Regions from separate parts of the Peribacillus sp. FSL K6-5616 genome, predicted to be linked through region 1. Evidence: riboswitches for the same ligand, from Rfam matches in the RefSeq annotation. Region 1 holds a riboswitch; the other holds the start of a gene.
The links. A riboswitch is a leader RNA that binds a small molecule or an ion and turns the genes downstream of it on or off. The one in region 1 is predicted to bind cyclic di-GMP.

Region 1 (3,427 bases):
TTGCCGTACTGGAAGATCGCACGATTACAGAGCGTGATGTTAAAATAGAAAGGGTTACAAAGCTGATTGATCAGCGGGATGGACTCCTTTCTCAAATCAAACCTCCTTTTACTGCTGAAGAGCAGCAGCTGGGACGTGCAGTCCTGTTGCTCAACCAACAGGTCGATCACTTGCTGAAGCTCCAAAAGCAGGAGATAAAGCGAGATATCCAGGAAATGAATAAGAAGAAAAAATCTTCCAATAAATACACGAATCCGTATGAAAGTCTATCAGTGGATGGCGTGTTCTATGATAAAAGAAATTGATTTCCTTACCTTTTGGAGTCCAAACGGTTTTTATGTTAAATATTTTTAAATTTTCTGTAAATAAAATAGGCTTAATTTTTTCTTTCTAGCATAGCATTTGATATAATGAAGCTAGGGCAGACATCAACCCTTTTCAAACCTTCCGACAATTGTTTCATTATTTCGACATATTTCATGATGTGTTTCTAAAAGGAACCGGAGGGGTATTGTAGAATCTAACTGTATAGTCTTAATTTAAGGAGGACTCACTTTATGAATTACAACGTACGCGGTGAAAACATTGAGGTAACTCCAGCAATTCGAGAATACGTCGAAAAGAAAATTGGCAAGTTAGAACGATATTTTAACAATACACCAGATGCAAATGTGTTAGTCAATTTAAAAGTGAACAATAATACATCAAAGGTCGAAGTGACGATTCCCATGCAGAATTTGGTTCTTCGCGCTGAAGAGGAAAATGCGGATATGTATGCTGCCATTGACTTGATCAATGATAAGCTTGAACGCCAAATTCGTAAACATAAAACGAAGGTCAATCGGAAGTTCCGAAACAATCTATCGACTACACCCGATGCATTCGCCTTCAATACGGAAGCTGACGAAGTGGTGGATGAATTCGAAGACGATAATGATATTGAAGTGGTCCGCAATAAACGCTTTGATTTAAAGCCAATGGACAGTGAAGAAGCGATTTTACAAATGAATATGCTTGGTCACAGTTTCTTCGTTTACACGAATGCGGATACTAATACAACAAACGTAGTGTACCGCCGAAAAGATGGACGCTATGGATTGATTGAACCTAGTTAATTATAATTCTAAGATTAAAAGCACAGCCCAGCCTCTGGGTTGTGCTTTTTTGCATGTTGATAGAATCCGTTTGAAACGTAAAAAATGATTGCTTCTTTTGTTCTCTAAAACACACGAAAGTTCACTTAAGAGAGCACTATTTGTTCTTCATTAAGATAAATAGTTAATTTTACCTATCCAAATACCCCTATCTTTTGCACTACACTATACTCGAATTGTTAGTTCTTTAAAAAGAACAACCAGTGTAGAAAACAATTTGATCAAGTTGCAGAGGGGGTTGGATTATTTGTATCGAAAGAATTGCCATACATGCCATAGGGCTTCTTTTAGCAGTGCGGAATATGGAAAGTGGCTTTGCCCGACCTGCGGTGAGGATTTAACTGCGCAAAAAGCCCACGATGCACATACAATCGAGAGAATCAATACACCCCAACGAAATTTTAAGCAGAGTAATATTTACTATTATACAAGAAAACGAAATTGAATTAGTCTATGAAAAATCACCTGAACTTAAAATTTTCTTAATATTGTAATATTTTGTCGGATGAAAGTTTTTGCATTTATGTGGATTACCGACATAAAATAGCAATATATGGAGTACGTATCCGTTATAATATGATTATAGGTAATGTATTTGGTAATAAATACCACGACAAAGGCAAACTCCTTGAAAAATGAGGGCGCAAAGGCACAGGTCTAAGGTCCTTGTGACTATGATGGCTGGTCTGCCTGAAATACAAGAGTATTTTAGGAGGTAGAAGAGGTGGCTAATGTGGAAATGGATCAAGAGTGGGTGAAATTGATTTCTGAAGCAAGAAGCTTGGGTTTCAAAAAAGAGGAAATCATTGCTTTTTTAAAACGGGAAAGTCTTGAGGCAACATTTGAGGAGAACGATGGAAAATAGGTTCCGAACAAATTCAAGAACATCCCTATAAACAGTGGTTCGATTCATTAACTGTTTATAGGGTTTATTCTTCCTTGGGATTCTTGAGAGTTTAGCTTATTCAAACTGTATTCTTCAGGCTTATGTAGGTAAACTAGTGCACTACCACTCTACTCTTCTTTATCTTTTCTCCATTTATTAAACTCGATGAATTCCCTGAATTGTTGTTTTGAGACACCCGAATTCATGGCTTCCTCAACGATTTTCATCCAGTCATTGTCCAAGGTTTCCTTATTTGGTGCATCGTAAAGCAGGGCATCAACAGGGATGTTAAGTACGGAGGAGATTTTTTCAAGAAATTGAATAGAAGGATTCGTTTGTAAGTTCCGCTCGAGCGAACTTAAATAAGACTTTGCAACACCTGCTTTATCGGCAAGTTCAGTCATCGACATTTTCTTTTCTTCTCGCAGTTTTTTTACACGTTCACCAATCATCAATACCACCTCGAAACATGTTCTATTTATCTTCCGCTAATAAGTTTCGGCAGCCCACCTTATCATTCAAAACATGACGCCTGTAAGGTTGGATTACCTTGACATGCTATCTCTAGAGAGGACACAGCATCTAGTGATGGAAGGTTGTGGATAATTCACATTTGCATATGGAATAGTGGGGAGTTTGCAACATATTTTTTATACTTCCTTCTATTTTAACAGTTTTACTCCTCATTTATCCATTGTTTTTCGCAAGAATTGCATTCAGGTCTATACCAGGGAAGTGACATGAAGTTGTACCTCTATGACAGAAGTGGTAAAATTAAGCGTGCATTAGTAATAATAGAAGGTGTGTTTCTTCTTACTTATATGAATTTTGTCATTGAACGATCATTACCATAATAGAGGAGCGTTATTGAATGCTTAATATATTAAATAAAGTTTTTGATCCGAATAAGCGAGAAATCAAACGTTTAGAAAAAATCGCCGATCAGGTCGAAGCGCTGGCTGATGAGACTGCTGCGCTATCGGATGAACAGTTGCGTTCCAAAACGGATGAGTTTAAAGAGCGTTATCAAAATGGGGAAACCGTTGATGATTTGCTTGTAGAGGCTTTTGCGGTTGCGCGTGAAGGGGCAAAGCGTGCTCTGGGCTTATATCCTTACCGTGTTCAGATCATGGGTGGGGCATCCCTTCATGATGGAAATATCTCCGAGATGAAAACAGGGGAAGGTAAAACCTTAACATCCACGATGCCGGTTTATTTAAACGCGCTTACCGGTAAAGGTGTACATGTCGTTACTGTCAATGAATACTTGGCACACCGTGATGCCACCGAAATGGGTGTATTGTATGATTTCCTCGGTTTGACCGTCGGGTTGAATTTGAACAGTCATTCTAAAGAAGAAAAGCAGGCAGCGTATAATGCCGACATT
Region 2 (3,427 bases), 1.5 Mb from region 1:
CGATTTTTTAATTCGAGAACTAAAGGAGCCATTTTAATGGCTTCAGGCCGAGTTCCGAAAATCGTCATTACTTTAATAGGTCTATCCATTTCTATCACCCTTCTATAAATATACTTCTAAATATCTTTCGATAAATAGTCTCTAACCAATATCCTAGTTTCTAATATCTGAAAATGGGAAACTCCGTTTAATCCACCAGTTTTCAAAAGTAAACATGCAAATATGAATTATACAGAATAACTATAAACCTTACCACACACAAAAAAAGAAGGGTTAATTCAACTAGTCTAGACTTTTGATTGCCCATGGCATACAAAAGTTAGACCATTGTACCCCTTCTTTAATAAAAAATTAGGAACCAAAGCTCTATGTAATTTATATAAGTATAATAAGATGTTGAAAAATATAGCTTTATATCCGCCTAACATTTTGCTGAAAAGAGTAATAAATCTACCTTTTTATTTTATTATTATACACCAAAAAGCATAGTATATCTTACAATTTACTAACATTACATTATTACCCTTATATAACATAAATGAGTATATCATACCATATTAATACTGACCACAGGAATTTATGGTTTAACATTTACTATAAATACATTTCTAGAATTTTTTTCTACAACAAAATTAACTGTTAAAATAAATGTTTAGTTCCATAACAAAAAAACTGTATTAATCGTCTTCGTTTTTTCGATAAGCGTATTACAAAAAAAGATAGGTATTGTATTATGTAAGATTCCTCCTTAATTCCTACCATTAACATTAAAGTTTGCTATCCACTAATGAAGATATTATCACAAAAATGGTCATCTGACCTTCGTAATAGGTCGCTGGTATCGTTAAATAACTTATAATAGAAGAAACTCGTCAAAAATGGTTTTTTTACTTAAATGTAGTGATGTTGCTGAGAATTTTATAAATAGACAATAATGAGTTTAGAAAACAAATTTAATTGCGTCAGGGAGTGGATTACAGACAAAAAAAGCAACAATATGGGGTTAATATAGTTTGGGAAAATTTTAGTTACGTCCGAAAGACGTTTTGTGAGAGGATGTATCCGTCTTGGAACGTAAGAATACAGGGAAGAAATAATAATGAATTCCAGAAGGGTAATTGATGGAATTTCGCGGCGAATACGGAGTATCAGAAGTTAACATTATAAAAGGGGTAAGAGACTTTACTTCTAAGGGGAAGAGTCCAATGACTACGAAGGAATTAGCCGCCATACAGAAGAGGTTAAAACATCTTTTTATTCGAGTCTTTAATTTCTTATCTTATAAAATTCATTATAATTTTGATCCAACCGAAAAATGCCAACCATAACGGTACACTGAATAAAGTTCCCCACATTAATCCCTTCAAAAGGGCAATAGATACATCCATAATAAAAATCCCCCTCAATAAGGTTGCATTTTTTATTATTATCGCCATGTTCTTTATTCTGGATACCTTTTACGTTAATGAAAACAAAAAAAGAAGACTGTATAACAGCCTCCAACATAATTTTTATCCCTTTCCATTTCATTTTCCTTTTATAAACTCTCGCACATCTTCAATAGATAATCCTAGATTTTTAGCCTCTAAAATTAGATAAACCCATTCTTCCCGTTCATTGTTAGCTTCCATGATAAACCCCACCCAACTTGTGGTAATACAGCCGTCTTAGCATTAAGCCTTAGACCTGTAATTTTGCGTCCCTACTTTTCAATAGGTTTGCCTTTCTCAAGAATTGCCATTATTATTAACCAAGATTAATAAATCTCTTGGTACTAAATAAACCAGCTTGCCCTAAAACATTTCCCCTTAATTAAAACTATATTAATGTTAATTATACTTTAAAACGTAATAATAGTACTTAATACTATTCGTTTTTTTATGTCATTTTTCAACATCTTTCATCAAAAAGCGACACTTCAATGTAAAAACACTGGTATAATGCGCTTTCTTTACAACTCTTTTATTAATAATAGATTTATAATAGCATAAACAAGCTCGAATTTATTATTCTATAAAAATATTCTTCGGAATTAGCGGGCTAAGTGATTCTGTATTAATTTTTTCCCTAAGAAAAAAGCCAGCATTACAAACCATAATTGGCAGTAACCTGACTTTAACTCTAGTAAAAATATTTACACACTTGATTCCATTTGGATACCTAATAAATTGCTAAACATCCCTCTTTTTTCATTGGCTAACTGGTTATATTCACCGACCTGAATGATTTCTCCCTGATCCATAACCAGCACTTGATCGGCATTGCGAATCGTCGATAATCGGTGAGCTATGACGATAATGGTCATTTTTCCTTTTAATCTTTCAATAGCGAATTGAATCTTCGCTTCGTTCTCTGTATCCAATGCACTTGTCGCTTCATCCAATACCAGGATGGAAGGTTTGCGTAAGATCGCTCTGGCTAGTACTAGACGCTGCCTTTCTCCTCCCGATAGTCGGACAACTCTATCACCGATTAGTGTATCAAGACCCTGTATAAATAATGAGATCATGGAAGGAATCTTATACATTTTGCAATTAAAGTGCAAACACTCATTTTACTCCCTTATTTTTTTCTTAATGAGTTATTAGATCCGCATGTGTAAGCATGTAAATTCAAGAACAATAGAAGGCCATTAAAAACGCCACGTTTGCACGCAATTATTCTATTAATAGTACAAATCCAAATAAGGGAGCCTAAATCTAATAAAAGATTAAGGCTCCCTTTGTTCAACACTCCGTTACTTTTTACTTAACACGATAGGCAATTAAGTTGGATTTAACAAAAGTTACGGAATTAAGGGATAATCCATTTGCACTAAGTGCTTCATTAATTCGTCCCTTAGTGGTAGACAAGGAATCACTAGCCAATGCCTGTTCCAGCTTCGTCTTGGCAATGACGTTTTGCTCTTCTGCAGTCTTAACATAGTTTCGGATTACTTGTAACTGGCTTGAAGGAATTTTCGTACCATTATACGCAGACAATTGATCTTTTAAGCGAGTTATTTTCACTATTGCTTCATTGTTAGTGGTAACCGCTTTATTTACATCCTCTTGTATGCCTTTCGTTTTGTCCGATGCATCCTTTATGCCCGTTTGAGTAGAATTGCTCTTATTAATTGCAGCAGTCGCTGCATCCACTAACTCTGCACCAGCACGATAGGCAACTAGATTGGATTTAACAAATGTGACGGAATTAAGCGATAACCCATTTGCTCTTAGTGCATCATCGATACGGGCCTTAGCTGTCGCCAATGAATCCGTTGCCAATGCCTGCTCCAATTTTGTCTTGGCTATGGCATTTTGTTCTTCTGCAGTCTTAACATAGTTACGAATCACCTGTAATTGGCTAGAAGGTATATTCGTTCCATTATAAGCTGCCAGAAGTTCTTTTAATGATGCTATTTTCGCTTTTTCTTCGGCATTTGCCG

Region 2: another riboswitch for cyclic di-GMP. It lies ahead of MHB45_RS15440 (anti-repressor SinI family protein); the one in region 1 lies ahead of sinI (DNA-binding anti-repressor SinI).

What each region holds. Positions count from the first base shown of each region.
Region 1 covers NZ_JBBOYT010000001.1:4,754,345-4,757,771, reverse strand. Annotated here, with positions in the region: gene MHB45_RS23135 (hypothetical protein) at 1-305, shown strand, start outside; gene hpf (ribosome hibernation-promoting factor, HPF/YfiA family) at 558-1,115, shown strand; cyclic di-GMP riboswitch class I at 1,763-1,848, shown strand; gene sinI (DNA-binding anti-repressor SinI) at 1,879-2,019, shown strand; gene MHB45_RS23120 (helix-turn-helix domain-containing protein) at 2,169-2,492, opposite strand; gene secA (preprotein translocase subunit SecA) at 2,912-3,427, shown strand, end outside.
Region 2 covers NZ_JBBOYT010000001.1:3,216,893-3,220,319, forward strand. Annotated here, with positions in the region: gene wecB (non-hydrolyzing UDP-N-acetylglucosamine 2-epimerase) at 1-89, opposite strand, end outside; gene MHB45_RS15440 (anti-repressor SinI family protein) at 1,527-1,631, opposite strand; cyclic di-GMP riboswitch class I at 1,650-1,733, opposite strand; partial or broken gene MHB45_RS15445 (ATP-binding cassette domain-containing protein) at 2,135-2,491, opposite strand; gene MHB45_RS15450 (hypothetical protein) at 2,745-3,427, opposite strand, start outside.